Regions from separate parts of the Nocardioides sp. NBC_00163 genome, predicted to be linked through region 1. Evidence: predicted binding sites of a transcription regulator. Region 1 holds the regulator's gene; each other region holds the start of a gene.
The links. Region 1 encodes LexA, which represses DNA repair genes until DNA is damaged. Its sites were predicted from a motif close to TCGAACANNTGTTCGA; they were not measured.

Region 2: recA (recombinase RecA) is a predicted target of LexA. The motif match lies at 5,377-5,392, and genes of this name have one in related genera.
Region 3: OG801_RS10740 (alpha-ketoglutarate-dependent dioxygenase AlkB) is a predicted target of LexA. The motif match lies at 3,925-3,940, and genes of this name have one in related genera.

The regions. Positions count from the first base shown of each region.
Region 1 is NZ_CP108155.1:3,883,248-3,890,356, reverse strand. It holds gene OG801_RS18685 (vitamin B12-dependent ribonucleotide reductase) at 1-2,686, opposite strand, end outside; gene nrdR (transcriptional regulator NrdR) at 2,851-3,351, opposite strand; gene OG801_RS18675 (hypothetical protein) at 3,750-4,643, shown strand; gene OG801_RS18670 (LysM peptidoglycan-binding domain-containing protein) at 4,756-5,133, opposite strand; gene lexA (transcriptional repressor LexA) at 5,316-6,083, shown strand; gene OG801_RS18660 (alkaline phosphatase D family protein) at 6,179-7,109, shown strand, end outside.
Region 2 is NZ_CP108155.1:674,207-681,315, reverse strand. It holds gene OG801_RS03365 (ABC transporter permease) at 1-29, shown strand, start outside; gene OG801_RS03360 (methyltransferase domain-containing protein) at 102-1,244, shown strand; gene OG801_RS03355 (DUF3046 domain-containing protein) at 1,260-1,454, shown strand; gene OG801_RS03350 (MFS transporter) at 1,451-2,689, shown strand; gene OG801_RS03345 (DUF305 domain-containing protein) at 2,731-3,372, opposite strand; gene OG801_RS03340 (hypothetical protein) at 3,467-3,910, opposite strand; gene OG801_RS03335 (DUF4396 domain-containing protein) at 4,043-4,777, shown strand; gene OG801_RS03330 (VOC family protein) at 4,867-5,328, shown strand; gene recA (recombinase RecA) at 5,586-6,644, shown strand; gene OG801_RS03320 (regulatory protein RecX) at 6,712-7,109, shown strand, end outside.
Region 3 is NZ_CP108155.1:2,227,518-2,234,626, forward strand. It holds gene serA (phosphoglycerate dehydrogenase) at 1-493, shown strand, start outside; gene OG801_RS10715 (hypothetical protein) at 511-1,128, shown strand; gene OG801_RS10720 (MFS transporter) at 1,169-2,416, shown strand; gene OG801_RS10725 (DUF4031 domain-containing protein) at 2,413-2,670, opposite strand; gene OG801_RS10730 (hypothetical protein) at 2,748-3,098, shown strand; gene OG801_RS10735 (GntR family transcriptional regulator) at 3,100-3,813, opposite strand; gene OG801_RS10740 (alpha-ketoglutarate-dependent dioxygenase AlkB) at 3,961-4,572, shown strand; gene OG801_RS10745 (AAA family ATPase) at 4,805-5,818, shown strand; gene OG801_RS10750 (DUF58 domain-containing protein) at 5,832-6,719, shown strand; gene OG801_RS10755 (hypothetical protein) at 6,706-7,109, shown strand, end outside.

The sequences.
Region 1 (7,109 bases):
CCGGAGCCGGCTTCTGGACCAGTTCGGCGGCGGTGGTGCCGTTGCCGAGCTGCTCGTAGGAGCCGGTCTCGAGGTAGCGCTGACGCTCGTCGGCGGAGTAGATGCCGAGAGCAGAGCGGTCCTCGAAGGACATGTAGTCCAGCGCCAGGCGGCGGAAGACGTAGTCCATGAGCGACTGCGCCATGCGTACGTCCGGGTCGTCGGTCAGACCGGCGGGCTCGAACTTCAGGTTGGTGAACTTGGAGACGTAGGTCTCCAGGGGCACGCCGTACTGAAGGCCGACGGACACCGCGATGGAGAAGGCGTCCATGACACCGGCCAGGGTCGAGCCCTGCTTGCCGAGCTTGAGGAAGACCTCACCGAGCTCGCCGTCGGCGTGGGCACCGGAGGTCATGTAACCCTCGGCGCCACCGACCGTGAAGGAGGTGGTGCGCGAGACGCGGGACTTCGGCAGGCGCTTGCGGGTCGGCGCGTAGACGATCTTCTCGATGATCTTCTCGATGACCTCGGGCTCGACCTCGGCCTCAGCAGCCACGGCGGCGGTGGAGAGACCCTGGTCCTTCTTGGCGCTCTCCGACTTGCCGTCGGCCAGCGGCTGGCCGACCTTGCAGTTGTCGCGGTAGATCGCGGTGGCCTTCAGGCCCAGCTTCCACGACTCCATGTAGACCTGCTCGATCTCCTCGACCGTCGCGGTCTCGGGCAGGTTGACGGTCTTGGAGATCGCACCGGAGAGGAACGGCTGGGTCGCCGCCATCATGCGTACGTGGCCCATCGGCTGCAGCGCACGCTTGCCCATCGCGGTGTCGAAGACCTCGTAGTGCTCCTGGCGCAGGCCGGGGGCGTCGATGACGTGGCCGTGCTCGGCGATGTAGGCGACGATCGCCTCGATCTGCTCGGGCTGGTAGCCCATCTTCTTCAGCGCGCGCGGGATCACCTGGTTGACGATCTGCATCGAGCCGCCGCCGACGAGCTTCTTGAACTTGACCAGCGAGAAGTCGGGCTCGATGCCGGTGGTGTCGCAGTCCATCATGAAGCCGATGGTGCCGGTCGGAGCGAGCAGCGAGGCCTGGGCGTTGCGGAAGCCGTTGACCTTGCCGATCTCGACGACGTCGTTCCACACGCGGGTCGCCGCGTCGATGATGTTGCGGTCGACCGGGTTGATCGAGCGGACCGCGTCGTTGGCGGCCTGGTGCTTGCGCATGACCCGCTGGTGGGCCTCGGCGTTGCGGGCGTAACCGGCGTACGGCCCGACGACACCGGCCAGCTCGGCCGAGCGCTTGTAGCCGGCACCGGTCATCAGCGAGGTGATGGCGGCGGCCATCGTGCGGCCACCCTCGCTGTCGTAGCCCAGACCCATCGCCATCAGCAGCGCGCCGAGGTTGGCGTAGCCGATGCCGAGCTGGCGGTAGTCGCGGGTGGTCTCGCCGATCGCCTCGGTCGGGAAGTCGGCGAAGCAGATGGAGATGTCCATCGCGGTGAAGACGACCTCGCAGGCCTGCTGGAAGCGCACGGCGTCGAAGGTGTCGTCGTCCTTGAGGAACTTCAGCAGGTTCAGCGACGCCAGGTTGCAGGAGGAGTTGTCCAGCGACATGTACTCCGAGCACGGGTTGGAGCCGGTGATCCGGCCCGTCTCCGGGTTGGTGTGCCAGTCGTTGATCGTGTCGTCGTACTGCAGACCCGGGTCGGCACACTCCCACGCGGCGATCGAGATCTTGCGGAACAGCTCGCGGGCGTCGATCTCCTCGATGACCTCACCGGTCGTACGCGCCCGGAGGCCGAACTTCTTGCCCTCCTCGACGGCGCGCATGAACTCGTCGGAGACGCGCACGGAGTTGTTGGCGTTCTGGTACTGCACGGACGAGATGTCCTTGCCGCCCAGGTCCATGTCGAAGCCGGCGTCGCGCAGTGCGCGGATCTTGTCCTCCTCGCGCGCCTTGGTCTCGACGAACTCCTCGATGTCGGGGTGGTCGACGTCGAGCACGACCATCTTCGCCGCGCGGCGGGTGGCGCCACCGGACTTGATGGTGCCCGCGGACGCGTCGGCGCCGCGCATGAAGGAGACCGGGCCGGAGGCGGTGCCGCCGGAGGACTTCAGCAGCTCCTTGGAGGAGCGGATGCGGGAGAGGTTGAGACCGGCACCGGAGCCGCCCTTGAAGATCAGGCCCTCCTCCTTGTACCAGTTCAGGATCGAGTCCATGGAGTCGTCGACCGAGAGGATGAAGCAGGCCGAGACCTGCTGGGGGGACTCGGTGCCGACGTTGAACCAGACCGGCGAGTTGAAGGCGAAGTGCTGGTTGACCAGCAGCCAGGTGAGCTCACGGCCGAAGAGGTCGGCGTCGGCGTCGGAGGCGAAGTAGTCGTTCTCCTTGCCGGAGGCGACGTAGGTGTTCACGACCCGGTCGATCAGCTGCTTCAGGCTCTGCTCACGCTTCTCGGTGCCGAGCGCGCCGCGGAAGTACTTGGTCGTCACGATCGTCGAGGCGTTGATCGACCAGAAGTCGGGGAACTCCACGCCGGTCTGCTCGAAGACGGTCGCGCCGGTCTTCCAGTTCTTCTGGACGACGTCGCGCCGCTCCCAGGTGATCTCGTCGTAGGGGTGGACGCCCTCGGTGCTGAAGATCCGCTCGATCTTCAGCCCAGCGCCTGCCTTCGCCGATGCCTGTGCCTCTGCTGCCGTGTCTGTCATTTCGTTCCCCCTGTTGTCATCGATCGCTGTGCCGTACTGCTGGTCGGTGCTGATGGTGGAGTCCTTGCTCTGTTCTATCTGTTTCCGCTGGCTGTGCCGTTGATTGGCCCGAGCAGGTCGCTTCCCCACGGCCTGCCCGGGCCGGTCTATGTGTCCCGTGGGACCTAGTCGGAGCCCACTGGGGCCTCGACCGGATGTTCTGCCTCGAAGTCCTGGACTTCCCGTTCCGTACGCAGCATCTGGATCTCACGCTCGAAGTCCTCCACCGACCCGAAGGCCCGGTAGACGCTCGCGAAGCGCAGGTACGCCACCTCGTCGAGCTCGCGCAGCGGCGCGAGGATCGCCAGCCCCACCTCGTTGCTGGGAACCTCGGCCAGCCCCTGGCTGCGCAGCGCCTGCTCGACCTCCTGGCCGAGGCAGGCGAGCTGGTCCTCGGTGACCGGCCGGCCCTTGCATGCCTTGCGTACGCCGTGCACCGCCTTGTCGCGGCTGAACGGCTCCGCTGCGCCGGAGCGCTTGGCCACCATCAGCTGCATCTGCTCGACGGTCGTGAACCGCTTCCCACATTCCTGGCAGACCCGGCGGCGCCGGATCTGGCCACCGTCCTCGGCCACGCGGGAGTCGAGCACCTTGGTGTCGCTGTGTCGGCAGAACGGACAGTGCACGGTAGAGCCCCTCTCGTGAGACCTGTGGATCCAGGCCGTCTCATTGGCGGCCCGAGCCTGTGGAACCTGTGGATATGAGCGTGAGTCCCTGTGGAACAACACCCCCATCGCTGTGGGCCATCCGCCCGTTCATGTGAACTAGATGTGGATAACTACAGCGGTGTAACTACTAGATGTAGTGGTAACCGTACGCCCGCCCCCACGACGATGCAAGCGAGCGTCGGGTTTACCCGCGTGCCCGGCGTGTCGCCGGTCAAACACCGAAAGATTCCGGTTCAGCGGCGACGGACTGGCCTGGATGAGTAAGAATGACCCCCGTGACAAACATCTCCGGAGGAAATCGCGTCGGGTCGCGGAGAGGCACGCGCCCCAGAAGCGGTCCCCGGCCACCTTTCATCTTGCCTGCGATCGCGACACTGGCCTTCCTCGTCATCTGGGGAGTGCTCGTGTGGGTCGCCGTCGGTTTCGGGGCCGACGCACGGGGAGGCGATTCCGGCGCCTGGGCGAAGCTCGCCATCGCGGCGGTCGTTGCAGTCGCCTGCCTCTTCCTGACCTTCACCTTCGCCGGGAAGGCCTGGCGGGCCTTCTCCGGCTCCCCCACCACGCCACCCACCGACGACTACGCCGGAAGCCACTCCAACGCCTACGTCGAGGAGCAGGACTACTCGGCCCCGGCCTACGCCGACCAGGCCTACCCTGAGCAGGCTTACCCGGAGCAGGACTACTACGGCACCGGCTCCTACGGCTACGACGACACCGGCTACGGCCGGCACAGCTCCGACACCGGGAGCCAGCCGCCCTACGGCGACACCTCGAACCGCTCGGCCTACACCGACACCGGCTCCCAGTCGCCGTACGGCTACCCCAGCAGCGATCAGGGCTACGGCAACACCGGCAGCCGGGCCGCCTACGGCGCATCGTCCTACCAGCCGCCGACCAGCCCGCCGCCCACCCCACAGCCCTACTACTCGAGCCCGCCGACACCGACGTCGACGCCGCAGAGCACTCCGGGGTACGGCTCGCAGGGATACGGCACGGACAGCTACCCCACTCAGCAGGCGGGCTCCCCGCAGTATCAGTCCGGCGCCTACCAGACCCCGACCGGCTACGGCCAGACCGGCTCGCGGGCTCGACTGACCCAGGACCCCGCCGCAACCCAGGCGATGCCCTCCCAGCGTCAGCCCCAGGACCCGCCGGTCGAACCGGACGACGAGTGGCCGCCGCGGCACGGCACTCGCAACAAGCAGTGGCCGCCGGCCGAGCCGGACAGCCCCTACCGCGGGCGCCACTGACCCGACGCAGCGAGAGTGCTGCAGACGCTTCCCATCGTCTGCAGCACTCTCACTCTTTTTCCCGGTAGCCGGCCGCCAGGGTCGAAGGAGCAGCCGGACATCTGTGCGGCGCCTAGGGCGCGGTCGGAACGATCAGCGTCTGTCCGGACACGAGCATCGAGGACTCGAGACTGTTGAGCTCCTTGATCCTCTGCTCCATCTCCCGAATCGAGGAGTCGGTGCCGGCGACGGCCTTCGAGGAGATGTCCCAGAGCGTGTCGCCATCGCCGACGACCATCGCGTGGGCGGTGGAGGAGGGACTTTTGTCGGCACCGTTCTCCACGGCGAACGCCACCTTCGCCCCGATCAGCGCGATCCCGAAGAGCACGACGAGCGCGAATGCGAACACGACGACTCGTCCGCGACGAGTGAGTCGCACGGTCGAGCGACGCACCTCCGGCGCCGGACGCGGTGGCTCGGCTACGGGCAGCACATAGACTGTTGCACTCATCTCACGGCCTCCTGATCACCAGTCTCTCGATCACGTGTTCGATCGAGCACATGTTCGAAGGTAGATCACGTGTTCGAACAACGCAAGTAGCGACCCCAAGAATTTTCGAACGCCGACACGCGCCGACCACGAGGTCGAACAAATGTTTGATGTCGTGGTGCCAGAGGGACTAATGTGGTGACATGACCACGCAGAAGACAGGCACCGGATCAGGCGGTTCGAAGAAGAGCCGCGTCCGCGAGCTGCCCGACGGGCCGCCGGACGCGACCGGGCTCACGCCGCGTCAGCAGCGCATCCTCGCTCACCTGCGCGACAGCATCGAGCAGCGCGGCTACCCGCCCAGCATGCGCGAGATCGGCGCCGCGGTCGGGCTGACCAGCACCAGCAGCGTCGCCCACCAGCTCCGCGCGCTGGAGCAGCGTGGTCTGATCCGCAAGGACCCGAAGCGACCGCGCGCCCTCGAGGTCTTCCTCCCGGAGGTGATGGCCCACCGCAAGGCCATGTCCGGCGAGGAGCCCGAGTCGACGATCACCGCCGAGGCCGACATCAACCCCAACCCCGACGCCGCCATGGTCCCCCTGGTCGGGCGGATCGCGGCCGGTGGCCCGATCCTGGCCGAAGAGACCTCGAGCCAGCAGAGCATCGAGGACGTCTTCCCGCTGCCCAAGCAGCTGGTCGGCAACGGCGATCTCTTCCTGCTCTCGGTCTCCGGTGACTCGATGGTCGACGCGGCGATCTGCGACGGCGACTTCGTGGTCGTGCGCCAGCAGCCGACCGCCGAGAACGGCGAGATCGTGGCCGCGCTGATCGACGGCGAGGCCACCGTCAAGACGCTCTCCCGCAAGGACGGCAAGGTCTGGCTGCTGCCGCACAACGCTGCGTACGAGCCGATCGACGGCACCCACGCGACGATCCTCGGCAAGGTGACGGCGGTCCTGCGCAGCCTCTGAGTCCTGCGCCACCTCCCGGAACGAGTCCGGGAACACTGCGTGAAATCCAGCCGCCGGCCCATGACAGGGCCGGCGGCTGCGTCGTTCCCTACAGCGTGACCCAGACGCAGATCGACCGCCGCACCCTCATCGCCGCCGGGCTGGCGACCGCCGCGGGAGCGGGAGCCATCGCGCTCCCTGAGCCCGGCGAGGCCGCCAGCGGCTCGCTCAACCACTTCCAGCACGGCGTCGCCTCCGGCGACCCGCTCCCGGACCGCGTGGTCATCTGGACCCGGGTCACGCCAACGACGGACGCGACTCCCGGGTCCGGGCAGGGCGAGGAGGTCCTGGTCCGCTGGGAGGTCTCGCCCACCGCGGACTTCGGCCGCGTCACCGCGAAGGGATCCCAGCAGACGGGTCCCGACCGCGACCACACCGTGAAGCTCGACGTCACCCGCCTGGCGCCGGAGAGCTGGTACTTCTACCGCTTCACCTACAACGGCCAGACCAGCCGCGTCGGCCGCACCCGCACCGCTCCGGCCGCGGACGCGGTCCCGGAGAACGTACGTTTCGGGGTGGTCTCCTGCTCCAACCTGCAGGCCGGCTGGTTCGCGTCCTACCGCCACCTGGCCGCCCGCGACGACCTGCACGCGATCCTCCACCTGGGCGACTACCTCTACGAGTACGGCCCCGGCGAGTACGGCTACGGCATGGCCAACGAGGACGTCCGGCCGCACGAGCCGGCCCACGAGATGCACACGCTGGCCGACTACCGGATCCGGCACGCGCAGTACAAGCGCGACGTCGACCTCTCCGCCGCCCACGCCCGGCTGCCCTGGATCGTCACCTGGGACGACCACGAGTCGGCCAACGACGCCTGGCTGCTCGGCGCCGAGAACAACGAGCCCGGCGAGTACGACTGGATCGACCGCAAGACCAACGCCAACCAGGCCTACGACGAGTGGATGCCGCTGCGCGTCGATGGCACAGCGACGGTGGAGACCGACGGCCATCTCCACGACCGCATCTACCGGCGGCTGCGTTTCG
Region 2 (7,109 bases), 2.9 Mb from region 1:
GCCGGCTCGACTCCCTACTCCTCACCTGAGCGGCAGCAACTCGCGTCTCACAGGCAGGATCTCGCTCGTGACGTCCTCGGTGGGCCGTCAAGATGGATCCCATGACCTATGACGCGATCGAGCCGGACACCAAGGACTGGACGTGGGTGCTCGACCGGCCCTGCCCGGAGTGTGGCTTCATCGCCGGTGCCGTGACCGCGGACCAGTTCCCCGAGATCGTGCGGGACAACGCGACCTACTGGGAGATCTACCTCGCCGCCGACAACGCCAGCGACCGCCCCCAGCCCGGGGTGTGGTCGGCGCTGGAGTACGGAGCGCACGTACGCGACGTCCACCGCATCTTCGGCGAGCGGCTGCAGCTGATGCTGACCGAGGACGAGCCGCGCTTCGCCAACTGGGACCAGGACGTGGCCGCCCGCGAGGGTGACTACGCGGCCCAGGACCCGGCGGTCGTCGCCGAGCAGCTGATGGACGCCGCCGACGAGATCGCCACGATCTACGAGAAGGTCCCGCCGGACGCGTGGGGCCGTCGTGGGACCCGGTCCAACGGCGACGTGTTCAGCGTCGAGTCGCTGGGCCGCTACCACCTCCACGACGTCGTCCACCACCTGTGGGACGTACGCGCGGCCGCCAAGCAGGCGACCGTCGCCGCCTACGACGCCAGCGTCGCGACGTACGTCCAGGGCAGCTCGTTCTCCGAGGAGAACCGTTCGGTCCTGGACCGATTCCTGGCCGCGCTCGAGCCAGGCGACCACGTGCTCGAGATCGGCACCGGACCCGGCCACGACGCGAAGGCGCTCGAGACCGGGGGAGTGCGGGTTCGGCGCACCGACATCAGCGAGGGTTTCGTGGCGCACCTGCGCAAGCAGGGGTACGCCGCTGCCTGCCTGGACCCGCTGACCGACGATCTGCGCGACCCGGTCCACCCCGATGTCCCCTATGCCGCGGTCTGGGCCTCGGCGACGCTGCTGCACGTGGCTCGCGACGACTTCGGGTCGGTGCTCGCCCGGCTCGCCGAGGTGACCCGTCCCGGCGGTGCGCTGCACGTGTCGTTGAAGGAGGGTGACGGCGAGGAGTGGACCAACCGCGGTCGCGTCGAGGCTCCCCGCCTCTTCGTCTACTGGCGCGAGCCCGCGCTCCGGGCGGCGCTGGACGAGGCTGGCTGGGAGGTGCTCGAGGTCGGGCACGCCGACGGACGCCTCGGCGAGGTCTGGCTGGACGTCCTCGCCCGTCGGCGCGCCTGAGTAGCATTCGGGGCGATGAGACACACGGAGTTCTGGTCCCGGATGGACGAGGCGCTGGGCGCGGGTTACGCGCGAGCGTGGGCCCGCCAGTTCGTCATGGGCGACCTGGGCGGGCGCACCGCCCAGGAGGCCCTCGACGACGGCGTCCCGCCCAAGGAGGTCTGGGCCGCGGTCTGGACGGCCCTGGAGCTGCCGGCGCGTGAGCGGTGACGCTGGTCGCACCGGCCTCGGTGGCCACGGTCCAGAAGCGCACCATCCTCACCCTGGTCGCCACCCAGGCGGTCGGGGCGATGGGCATCACGATCGGCATCGCGACCGCCTCCCTGCTGGCGCGCGACCTGTCCGGCTCGGAGTCGATGGCAGGTCTCTCGCAGACGACCCAGGTGCTCGGCGCCGCCGTGGCTGCGTACGTCCTGGGGCGGGTCATGGACGCGCGCGGGCGCCGGTTCGGGCTGGTGGCGGGCTACCTGCTCGGGGCGGCCGGTGGGCTGCTGGCGGTGCTGGCCGGCGTGGTCGGGTCGATGACGCTGCTGCTGGTCGGTGCGGTGCTGCTGGGTGCGACCACGGCGGCCAACAACGGAGCGCGGTACGCGGCGACCGACCTGGCACCTGCCAGGAGCCGTGCGCGGGCGCTGTCGGTCGTCGTGTGGGCCACGACGTTCGGTGCGGTGATCGGCCCCAACCTGACCGGCGTCGCCGAGATCTTCTCCGACTCCGTCGGGATCCCCGTGCTCACCGGGCCGTTCGCGATCGGGTCGATGGCGATGCTGGCCGCCGCGCTGGTGGTCGGGGTCTTCCTGCGACCTGACCCGCTGCTGGTCGCCCGGGAGAGTGCTCCGGTCACGGAGAAGGCCAAGGGAACGAGCTGGCGTCGGGCGATCGCGGTGATCCGAGAGCGCCCCGCGCTGGCGGCGGCGGTCGTCGGGCAGGCCGCGGCCCACGCCACGATGGTGGCGGTGATGGTGATGACGCCGCTCCACATGGAGCACGGCGGCGCCGGCCTGGAGGTCATCGGGCTGGTGATCAGCGGGCACGTCCTGGGCATGTTCGCCTTCGCGCCGGTCGCCGGCTGGCTCGCCGACCGCGTCGGCCGGGCCGACGTGATGGCGCTCGGCGGCGGGGTGCTCCTGGTGTCCCTGGTCCTGTGCGCCGCGGCGCCGGAGGGCAGCTCGGGGCGGATCTTCGTCGGGCTCTTCCTGCTCGGCCTCGGCTGGTCGCTGGCCACGATCGCCGCGGCCACGTCGGTCGCGGACCACACTCCGCTCGAGGTGCGTGCCGACGTGCAGGGCACCGCCGACCTGATCATGGGCGTCGCCGCTGCCGCCGCCGGCGCGGTGTCGGGCGTCGTCGTCGACCTGGCCGGATATCCGGCGCTCGCGCTCGGCACGATCCTGCTGGTCACGGTGCTGTTCGGGGCTGCGTACGTGGCCCGTCGGTCGGCCTGAAGGGGGCAGGGCCGCTGGGCGGCCCTGCCCGTGAGGCATCCTCAGCCGAGGAGCTTCTCCATGGTGTCGATCTCGGTCGACTGCGACTCGATGATCGTCCCGGCCAGGTCGACGGCGGGCTTGAACTCGCCCTCGTCCTGCTCGGTCTCGGCCATCTCGATCGCGCCCTCGTGGTGCTCGATCATCATCTTCAGCCACATGTCGCTGAACTCGGCGTCGGAGGCGTTCTCGAGGGCGTCCATGTCCTCGCCCGACATCATCCCCGGCATGTCGTCCTCCATGCCCTCCATCGAGTCGGACATGCTGCTGTCCTCGTCGCCGTGGCCCTCGTGGCCGCCGTTGACGTGGTCACGCATCGTGGAGGGCACCTCCTCGCCCCACTGCTGGAGCCAGCCGGACATGGTCTCGATCTCGGGGCTCTGGGCCGCCCGGATCGAATCCGCCAGCTCCTGGACCTCGGGCTCGAGGTCGCGGTCCATGGTCAGGTCGACCATCGACAGAGCCTGGGCGTGGTGCTGGATCATGTCGGTCGCGAAGGCGACATCGGCCTTGTTGTTCTCGGTCTCCGAGAGCTTCTGAGGAGCCTCGGCCTCCTCGCTGCCGCCACAGGCGGACAGGGTGAGCAGCACGGCTAGGCCGGCTGCCGCCCAGGTCGCGCGGAAGAGGGGACGTTGCGTACGCATCTGTTGTTTCTCCTTGTCAAGTGCTGATTACGGGCATCGCTGACCCACCTGCGGACCGCGGGCGTGGCCCGGGTCGCGGGTGGGGTCGGGCCGCTCAGCACCTGATGACGGAGTAGGCCCATACGGAGGGCGGGCCGGTCGCGGGACAGGTGAGCAAGGGCGCGAATCCGCTGGTCCGGGACCAGCCGCGGGCCCGCGAGAGCCACCAGGCAGGAGTACGCCGCCACAGCCCGCTCAGGAGCAGCGCGCCGGCGGCGAGCAGGAACGCCGCGCACAGCATCATCGCCGTGTGCCCGGCGTCGCCCGGGTGTCCGGCGTCCTCGGCCGCGCCATGGCCGAAGTGTTCGAGAGCGTGCGTGTGCTCGACGTGGGCGGCGGGCAGGCTCAGCGCGCCGTGCTCACCATCGGAGTCGGTGCCGTGGAGGCTAAGCCCATGCATGGCCAGCAGACCGGCGACCGTGACCACGACCGCTGCCAGCAGACCGGCGCGCGCGACCGCACGGGTCGTCCGCTGTCGTCGTCGCGCTGCCGTCCACACACCGCACACCCTAAGGAGTCCTTCGCGGTTGGACAAAGTGGGCTATCTGGCCGGACTTCGCTTGCGATCACATACCCCCATGGGGTATGAATGAGGGGTAGGTACACCGAACGATCGATCAAGGGGAGCGACATGACGTCGCATGACGAGCACGTGCACGCCGAACACGACCACGCCGGACATCAGCACGCGATGCACGAGGGTCACGAGGGTCACGAGGGCCATGGCGACCACTCGGCTCATGACGCGCATGGTGCGCACGGGGGCGGGGTGAACGCGATGGCGGCCAGCGCCACGCTGCACTGCCTCACCGGCTGTGCGATCGGTGAGATCGCCGGACTGATGATCGGCACCGCGATCGGCCTCAGCACGGGGTGGACGATCGCCCTGGCCGTCACGCTCGCGTTCGCCTTCGGCTACGCCCTCTCGACCCTGCCGCTGCTCAAGTCGGGCCTGGCCGTCGGTGCGGCGTTCAGCGTCGTGCTCGCCGCCGACACCCTCTCGATCGCGACGATGGAGCTGGTCGACAACCTGGTCATGGCGCTCATCCCCGGGGCCATGGAGGCCGGGCTGGTCAACGTCGTGTTCTGGATCGGGATGATGATCGCCCTCTCGGTGGCCTTCGTGGCGGCCTTCCCGGTCAACCGATACCTGCTCCAGCGGGGCAAGGGGCATGCGCTCACCCACCAGTACCACGGAGCGGAGCCGGTCCAGGAGGGCGTACGCCGCTTCATCCCGTCCTTCTCCAGCGGTGCCCTGGCCGCAGTGATCATCGCCTTCATGCTCGGTGGCCTGTCGGTTGCCGTCGCCGACGAGATGGGTGGCGGCTCGGCCCCCGCCGAACAGGTCGAGATGCAGGGCCACTGAGGCGGGCCTCGGTTCACCCTTGACCTCAAGTTCAGTTGAGCTCCTAGGTTCGTGAACATCCGAGCAACCGCCTGAGGAGACATGCCCGTATGACTGCCACCGCCATCCCGGAGACGTACCGCAATGCCGTCGTCGCCCACATCATGATCGACGGCGCCGCCGGAGCGATCGACTTCTACGCCCGCGCGTTCGGCGCCGAGGAACTGTTCCGTATCGAAGGCCCGGGTGGGCGGATCGTTCACGCCGAGGTCAAGATCCACGGGTCCGCGATCATGCTCGGCGATGCCGAGGGTCCGCTCTTCGGCGCGCCGACCACTGTCGGCAGCACCACGGTGGGGCTGCATGTCTTCGTGGACGACGTCGACGCGCTGGCGGAACGTGCCACGGTGGCAGGCGCGGAGTTGCTGCAGGCGCCGGCCGACCAGTTCCACGGTGATCGCACGGCCATTCTCAGGGACCCGTACGGCCATGTCTGGGTCTTCCTCACCCACCTGGAGGATCTCACGTTGGAAGAGGTGGCTCGCCGGGCCGAGGAACGCTTCTCGGCATGACGATCCGCTGAGGCCGCCGCTTCCGACACGCCCGAACAGGTGTTCACATCGAACGCTTGTTCGGGCTAGTGTGTGGTAGTAGGTGGAGCGTGGTTCGTGCTATCGGCCAGGCAAAAACAGGGTCGTGAAACACCGTGCCAGAGGGTCCCGTTCAAAACTGTCGGTGGTCCCGTCTAGCGTCTGCCTTGATGACGACGAAGACACGTGGACAAGCGGCAGGCAAGGGGAAGAAGTCTGCCCCTCAGGAAGGAAAGAACATGGCGGCAGGTGATCGCGAGAAGGCATTGGACGCCGCTCTCGCCAACATCGAGAGGCAGTTCGGCAAGGGCTCGGTCATGCGGCTGGGCGATGAGACCCGGGCTCCGCTGGAAGTGATCCCGACCGGCTCGATCGCGCTCGACGTGGCGCTGGGTCTGGGCGGTCTGCCCCGCGGGCGGGTCGTGGAGATCTACGGTCCGGAGTCCTCGGGTAAGACGACGGTGGCCCTCCACGCGGTCGCCAGCGCGCAGCGCGCCGGCGGCATCGTGGCCTTCATCGACGCCGAGCACGCGCTCGACCCGGAATACGCGAAGAACCTCGGCGTCGACACCGACGCCCTGCTGGTCTCCCAGCCCGACTCGGGTGAGCAGGCCCTGGAGATCGCCGACATGCTGATCCGCTCGGGCGCGCTCGACCTGATCGTCATCGACTCCGTCGCGGCGCTGGTGCCGCGGGCCGAGATCGAGGGCGAGATGGGCGACAGCCACGTCGGTCTGCAGGCTCGACTGATGAGCCAGGCGCTGCGAAAGATGACCGGTGCGCTCAACAACTCCGGCACGACCGCGATCTTCATCAACCAGCTGCGCGAGAAGATCGGCGTGATGTTCGGCTCGCCCGAGACCACGACCGGTGGTCGCGCACTGAAGTTCTACTCCTCGGTGCGACTCGACGTGCGCCGGATCGAGACGCTAAAGGACGGCACCGACATGGTCGGCAACCGCACCCGCGTCAAGGTCGTGAAGAACAAGGTGGCCCCGCCGTTCAAGCAGGCGGAGTTCGACATCATGTACGGGAAGGGCATCTCCCGCGAGGGCGGCCTGATCGACGTCGGTGTCGAGGCGGGCCTGGTGCGCAAGGCCGGCGCTTGGTACACCTACGAGGGCGACCAGCTCGGCCAGGGCAAGGAGAACTCCCGCAACTTCCTCAAGGACAACCCCGACCTGGCCAACGAGCTGGAGAAGCGGATCCTGGAGAAGCTCGGGGTCGTGCCGACGGTCGACGCCCCGGCCGACGGCGAGGCGCCCGTGGCCGAGCCCGCCGGCGTCGAGGACTTCTAGGTCCATAGGCACCGGCTGACTCGTGGCTTCGTCAAGGCCTGACCGTTCGTCCACCCAGGATCCCTGGGTGGACGAACGGCCCGCGCCCGACTGGCTGGGCGACGTCTCGCTCGGCGTCGAAGCCTGGGCCGGCAAGACCCCGTTGGTTGAGCCGTCCGTCCCGTCGGTTGAGCCGTCGTCGCGACGAAGGAGCGACGACGTGTCGAAACCAACACGTTCCCGCCGAAAGCAGCCTCGCCCCGCAGACCCTGCCGACCCCAAGAACGACCCCGAGCCCGACCACGAGGCGATCGCCCGCAAGATCCTCCTCGACGCCCTGACCGGCCAGGCGCGCAGCCGCAAGGAGCTCGCCGACAAGCTGGAGAAGAAGGAGGTCCCCGCAGCCCTGGCGACGCGGCTGCTGGACCGCTTCGAAGAGGTCGGCCTGATCGACGACGAGGCCTTCGCCAGGGCCTGGATCGCCAG
Region 3 (7,109 bases), 1.7 Mb from region 1:
CGACGCGCTGCGCAAGCACATCGAGTCCGGTCACATCGCCGGCGCTGCCCTCGACGTCTTCCCGATCGAACCCAAGGCCCAGGGCGACGCCTTCGAGAGCCCGCTGCAGGGTCTCGACAACGTCATCCTGACCCCGCACGTCGGCGGCTCGACGCAGGAGGCCCAGGAGGAGATCGGCTGGTTCGTCTCCAGCAAGCTGCGCGACTTCATCCGCTCCGGGTCGACCGCGCTGGGCGTCAACCTGCCCGCCGTCCAGCCGCCGCCGCTGGCCGAGGGAGCGCGCCTCGCGCTGCTGCACGACAGCGTCCCGGGTGTGCTCGCCGACCTCAATGCGCTGCTCGCCGCCGAGGGGGTCAACGTGACCGGTCAGTACCTCGCCACCGCCGGTGAGACCGGCTTCGTGGTCACCGACGTGACCGACGTACCTGCGACGACGCTGGAGAAGATCACAGCCAACCCGCACACCCGGTGGGTGCGCGCCTACCACGCCTGACGCTAGCGTTCTGGCTCATGGAGCTCCCGCAACATTGGCCGCTGCCAGAGGCGACCGACCTTCTCGATGACGTCCTGGCAGCGTACGACGACCCGACCCGCCGCTATCACGACCGCCGGCACCTCACCGAGGTGCTGGACCGGATCGAAGAGCTGCGGGCGGAGGGAGAGCACTTCGATCCGCTGACGGTCACCCTGGCGGCGTTCTTCCACGACTCCGTCTACGACGGGGAGCGGGACGCCGAGGAGCGCTCGGCCACCTGGGCCGAGGACGCACTGGGCGCCTACCTGGACGCCGACACGGTGGCCGAGGTCGCCCGGCTGGTGCGGCTGACCGAGACCCACGACCCCACCGCCGAGGACCGCAGCGGCCGGGTGCTCTCCGATGCCGACCTGGCGATCCTGGCGGCGCCGACGGAGCGCTACGCGGAGTACGCCGCGACCGTCCGCGAGGAGTACCAGCACCTCTCCGACGAGGAGTTCCGCGTCGGTCGTGCCCAGGTCCTGGAGCGGCTGCTGGAGAAGGAGTCGCTCTTCTCGACACCCTTCGCGAGGATCAGCTGGGAGGCCGCCGCGCGGGCCAACATCTCGGCCGAGATGGAGACCCTGAACACATACCTGTCGCCTGACCGATAACGATTCGTATGGAACCGCTCACCGGTGACAGAATTCGTCGGTGAGTTTCCAGACGTACGCCGACCTGTGGCGGATCCCCGACGTTCGCCGCATCCTGGTGCTGGGTCTGTTCCTGCGGATCCCGATGCCGGCGTCCTCTGTCATCGTGACCCTTCACGTGGTCGGCCCGCTGGACCGCTCCTACGCCGAGGCCGGCCTGGTCTCGACGATGCTCGCGATCGCGATGGCGATCTCCGCGCCCTGGCTCGGTCGGCTCCTCGACCGCCTCGGGCTGCGGCGTACGCTCCTGCTGCCGCTGGCAATCCTCCCGATCGCCTGGTCGATCGCGCCCTGGGTCGGCTACCTCCCGCTGCTCGCGCTGGTCGCCGTCGCCGGGCTTTTCACGGTCCCGTCATTCTCGGTCGTGCGCCAGGTGATGATCCGCTCGGTCGGTCCCGGGCAGCGCACCGCGGCGCTGAGCGCCGACGCGATGATGACCGAGCTGGGCTTCATGGTAGGACCGGTGATCGGCGTGCTCGGCGCCAGCTATTTCGGCACCGCCTGGGCGATGCTGCTGATCCAGTGGCTCGGGATCGCCGCGGCAGTCGTGCTGTGGCTGTTCAACCCGATGATCACCGACGGCGAGCCGACCGTCCCGAGCGACGCCGTCCCGAGCGACACCGTCCCGAGCGACGCTGTCCCGAAGCGCCGCTTCGGGCTCCCCTCGTGGGTGAACCCGGGGGTCACCCTCCTGCTCGCCGGCACCTTCACCGCCTCGCTCATTCTCATCGCCGAGGACCTCGGCACCGTGGCCGCGATGCGCGACTTCGACCGCACCGCCCTGCTCGGGCTCGTCATGGCGATCTGGGCGCTCGGCTCGCTGCTCGGCGCACTCATCTACGGCGCCCTCAACAGCCACCCCTCCACCGCGGTGATGCTCGTCCTGCTGGGTGCGACGACGGTCCTGACCGCGTTCGCCTGGGACCCGGTCTCCTTCACCGTCCTGCTCCTGCTCAGCGGCTTCTTCTGCGCACCGACCCTGACCGCCGCGCTCGAGGCGATCACCAGCAGCGTCCCTTCGAACGTACGCGGCGAGGTGATGGGCTGGCACGGCTCGGCCATCACCCTCGGCAGCGCCGTCGGCGCCCCCACCGCCGGGTTCGCCATCGACCTGATCGGCTGGCAGGGCGGCTTCGTCCTCGGCGGCGGCCTCGGCCTGCTCATCGCGGCGGCCATCTGGCTCACCACGCGACGGATGTCCACCCCAGCGGAGGCGTCGCTCCCGCCGGGCGAGAAGTCACCCGCCTAACGGGGTTTGCGGCGGCGTAGGCCGGCGGCGAGGAGAGCGGAGACCAGAACCCGAGAGGTGACCTCGACGGCACCCGCGGCGACCATGTCGTCGTAGACCTCGGCGGGTACGTCGTAATGGTCCCGGTCGAAGCCTCGGGCCGGGATGCCCATCCGGCTCGCGAAGGCGTGCAGCTCCTCGTAGGAGGTGTCACTGGCGAGGTGGGACCACATCCGGCCGCGACTGGGTACGTTCGGCGGGTCGATGAGGATCACGGGCCATTCTTACCGTGTTCACCCTGAGACCACAGGCTGCGTCCACAGCCTTGACCGGTCGGCAAGAATGGTCCGTGATGAACACGACAGTGCTGTTCGAGGCTCGGGCGAGGGTGCTCCATGACCTCGATGCCCGCGGACTCGCCGGTGCGGCAGCCGTCTCCGCTCTCGAGGACGCGATGACCGAGCGTGGCTGGTGGGTGGAGCAGTGGCCGGAGGGCAAGGCGTACGTCGCCGGCCTGGTCGCCCAGGACGTCCAGGACCTCCTCTTCGACGGCGAGGCCTCGGCGCGCTGGCCGGTGTGCACCACGTGTCCGCCCGAGTCGCCGGTGCACTCGCTCCACATCACTCCCGACCTGGGAGGTCCGGATCCGATCTGGGTCTGTGAGGAGAGCGGTGACGTGGTCGCTCCGTTGGGCGACCTCTGACTCAGGACGGACCGAGCTGCAGGTGCAGCGCATAACGGTCAGCACGGTAGACCGAGCGGCACACCTCGACGTAGCGGTCCCCCGCGACCGACTTCCGCTGCCTGCGGAGCACGGGGACGCCGACCGAGAGGCCGAGCAGGGTGGCCTCCTCGATGTTGGCCACATCGGCACGGAAGGTGTCGTCGACCCACGACGGCCGCATCTGTCGACTGGCCAGCTCGGCGTAGAGACTGGTCGGCGCGGTCCGCTCGAGCATCCCGGGCACGATCGCCTCGTCGAGGTAGACGTCCTCGATGCAGATCGGCACCCCGTCACCGCGGCGCAGACGCCGCCAGTGGATGACGGCCGCACCTTCCTTGATGCTGAGCGCGCGGGCGATGGTGGGGCCGGCCTTCTCCCGGCCGAGCAGCAGGGTCTCGGAGGACGCCTGCATCCCCCGGCGAGCCATCTCCTCGCTGAACCCGAGCACCGGGCTCGCCGCCCGCGGCGGGCGCGCCACGAAGGTGCCCCGGCCCGGGATCCGAACCAGCAGACCGTCGGCGACGAGAGCGTCGAGCGCCTGCCGCACGGTGGCCCGGGCGACGCTGAACTTCTGGACCAGCTCGCGCTCGGAGGGCGCGGAGGCACCAGGGCTTTCGCCGATGACCAGCTCCCTGACGTACTCACGGATCTGGACGTGCTTGAGCGACCGCTCTCCCTCGACCGACCGGACCATGACCAGAGCGTAGGTGTACACCTCGCGTACGTCCCGAGTTTAGTCAAGTTGTGACATTGCAACGAGATGAGGCAGATCAACTGCAACGAAACGACAATATCCCGATTTCACTAGAACATGTGTTCGATCGCGAGGTATGGTGGCGGGGTGGACTTCCAGGGAACACTCTTCGCCCCCACAGACGACGAGACCACCGAGACGACCTACGAGCGGATCCATCTGGACCGCGGAGCCTGGGTGGACATCGCCCGCGGCTGGCTGCCCGATCCCGACGACGTCTTCGCCGCGCTGGTCAGCGACGTCCCCTGGCACGAGGAGCGCCGGCAGATGTACGACCGCGTCGTCGACGTGCCTCGGCTCCTGCACACCTATCTGCAGGGCGACCCGCTCCCCCACCCCCGTCTCGCCGAGGCCCGCGGCCGCCTCACCGCCCACTACCTGCCCGAGCTTGGCGAGCCGTTCGTCACCGCGGGCTGCTGCTACTATCGCGACGGCCACGACTCGGTCGCCTGGCACGGCGACAAGATCGGCCGGGGCCGCACCAACGACACGATGGTCGCCATCGTCTCCGTCGGCGACCCCCGCCGCCTCGCCCTGCGTCCCTACGGAGGCGGCAAGGGGATGAGCATCCAGATGGGCCACGGCGACCTCGTCGTCATGGGCGGCTCCTGCCAGCGCACCTGGGAGCACGCCATCCCCAAGGTCTCCTCCGCCGGCCCCCGGATCTCGGTCCAGTTCCGCCCCCGCAACGTCTTCTGAGGTCGCGCGGGCAGGGGCGCCGTCGCGAGCGTCGCGAGACGGGTGCGATGGCAAGGCGAAGCCTCGAAGGCGGTCTGGTTGCACCGTCGAGAGGCGACAACGCAGCCAGCGCGCCCGTATCGCGGCGCGTAGCAGGCGGCCCTGCCCGCGCGACCTCTTAGGTGGGTCCCAGATGCGTTCCGTACGCTGGTAGGAAAGGATGGGACCGACAGCCGACGCCCCTGGAGCCGCCTTGACCACCACCGCACCACCCATCGCCCCGCCGTCCGCTGAGGAGATCGCCAGGGCGAAGGAGATCGTCGGGCGGGTCAGCACCGCCTTCAGCAGCCGTGTGGTCGGCCAGGAGCGGCTCAGGACGGCGCTGCTGATCGCGCTCCTCTCCGAGGGTCATGTGCTGCTCGAGAGCGTGCCCGGGCTGGCCAAGACGCTGGCCGCCTCGACGCTGTCGCAGACGGTCAAGGCGCAGTTCTCCAGGATCCAGTGCACCCCCGACCTGCTGCCGAGCGACATCATCGGCACCCAGGTCTACGACCAGCGCAACCACGAGTTCGAGACCCAGCTCGGCCCGGTGCACGCCAACTTCGTGCTGCTCGACGAGATCAACAGAAGCTCCGCCAAGACACAGAGCGCCATGCTCGAGGCGATGCAGGAGCGCCAGACGAGCATCGCGGGCCACATCCACCCGCTGCCGCGCCCGTTCATGGTGCTCGCCACGCAGAACCCGATCGAGGAGGAGGGCACCTACGTCCTCCCGCACGCGCAGATGGACCGGTTCCTGCTCAAGGAGATCGTCAACTACCCCAGCGACGCCGAGGAGCTCGTCGTCCTGGAGCGCATCGAGGCCGGCACGCTCGGCCCCGACCACGAGGTGACCCGCCCGGTCGCCGACCCCGATGACGTGATCTGGCTCCAGGAGCTGACCAAGCGCGTCTACGTCGACCCGGCGATCAAGCGCTACATCGTCGCCCTCGTCCAGGCGACCCGTAACGCCCGCCAGCTCCTCGGGCCGGAGTCGGGTTCCTACGTCGAGATCGGCGCGTCCCCGCGTGCCTCGATCGCGTTCCTGCAGGCCTCGCGCGCGGCGGCGCTGCTGCTCGGCCGCTCCTACGTGACTCCTGAGGACGTTCGCGAGCTGCGCCACAGCATCCTGCGCCACCGGCTCCACCTCAGCTTCGAGGCACTGGCCGAGAAGGTCCAGCCCGAGATGCTGGTCGACGCGCTGGTCCGCGCTGTCCCGAGCCCCTGACCCGAGCACCGACATGGCGACGTACCTTCCCCGGATCCGCACGCGGTTGATGATCCATGCCCACCGCAAGGTCCTGGGCCTGCTCGACGGGGAGTACGCCAGCGTCCAGACCGGGCGCAGCATGGACTTCCACGACCTGAGGGAGTACGTCCCCGGCGACGACGTCAAGGACATCGACTGGAAGGCGACGGCCCGGTCCCGGAGCCTGCTGGTCAAACGGTTCACCGCCGAGCGCCAGCATCTGGTGCTGCTGGCGATCTCCACCGGCCGGAGCATGGCGGCCCAGGCGACCGGCACCACGACCAAGCGCGAGCTGGCGATCTTCACCGCCGGCCTGGTCGGCTGGCTGGGAGTACGCCACGGCGACAAGGTCGCGGTCGTCTACGGCGACTCGGAGACCCAGAAGCTCACCAAGTCCGCGGACACCGAGGTCGCGCTCGAGCGGGCGCTCGGGCAGGCCCACGACGCGATCACCCCCGACTCCGCCGAGGCCGACATCGTCGCCGTCCTGCGCCACATCGCCACCAACGTACGCCGCCGGGCGATCCTGCTCGTCGTCACCGACGAGCACTCGGTCAGCGACGAGATGGCCGCGGTCCTGCGCCGCCTCACCGTCCAGCACGAGGTCCTGGTCGCCGGCATCGACGACCTCGACCCCACCACCGCCGTGCCCGGCGGCGCCCCGACCGTCGACATCGACACCGTCTCCGCCCTGCCGGGATGGCTCACCGGCGACTCGGTCCTCCAGGCTCAGTACGCCGAGCTGGCCGCCGCCGAGGAGCACGGCCTGCGCGGCACCCTGGACCGCCTGGGCATCGCCTACCAGCGCGTCCAGGACGACGCCACCGCCATCGGCGCCGTCTTTCATCTCCTGCAGAGGCACCGCCATGCGCGCCGGTAGCGTCCCCGAGGAGTTCCAGCAGCCACTGGCCCACTCGGGCTGGTGGCTGGTGCTCGCGCTCGCGCTGCTCGCCGCGATGGCGCTCTACTACATCGCGGTCATCCTGCTGACCCGCAAGCGCCGGCCGGTCGTCGAGTTCGAGACGCCCTGGGTGCCCGAGCCGCGTGACCTCCGTGCCGAGCACCTGGCCGAGATCGACCGGATCGAGCGGGCGGTGCACCGTGGCGACGTACCGGCGCGGGTCGGTCACCAGCACCTGAGCCGCACCGTGCGCGACTACGTCGCCGAGGTCAGCCAGATCCCGGCCGACAAGATGGTCCTCGCCGACCTGAAGGCGACCGTACGCAGCGACCCCCGCACGCGCCCGCTGGCGATGGCCGTCGAGGTGAT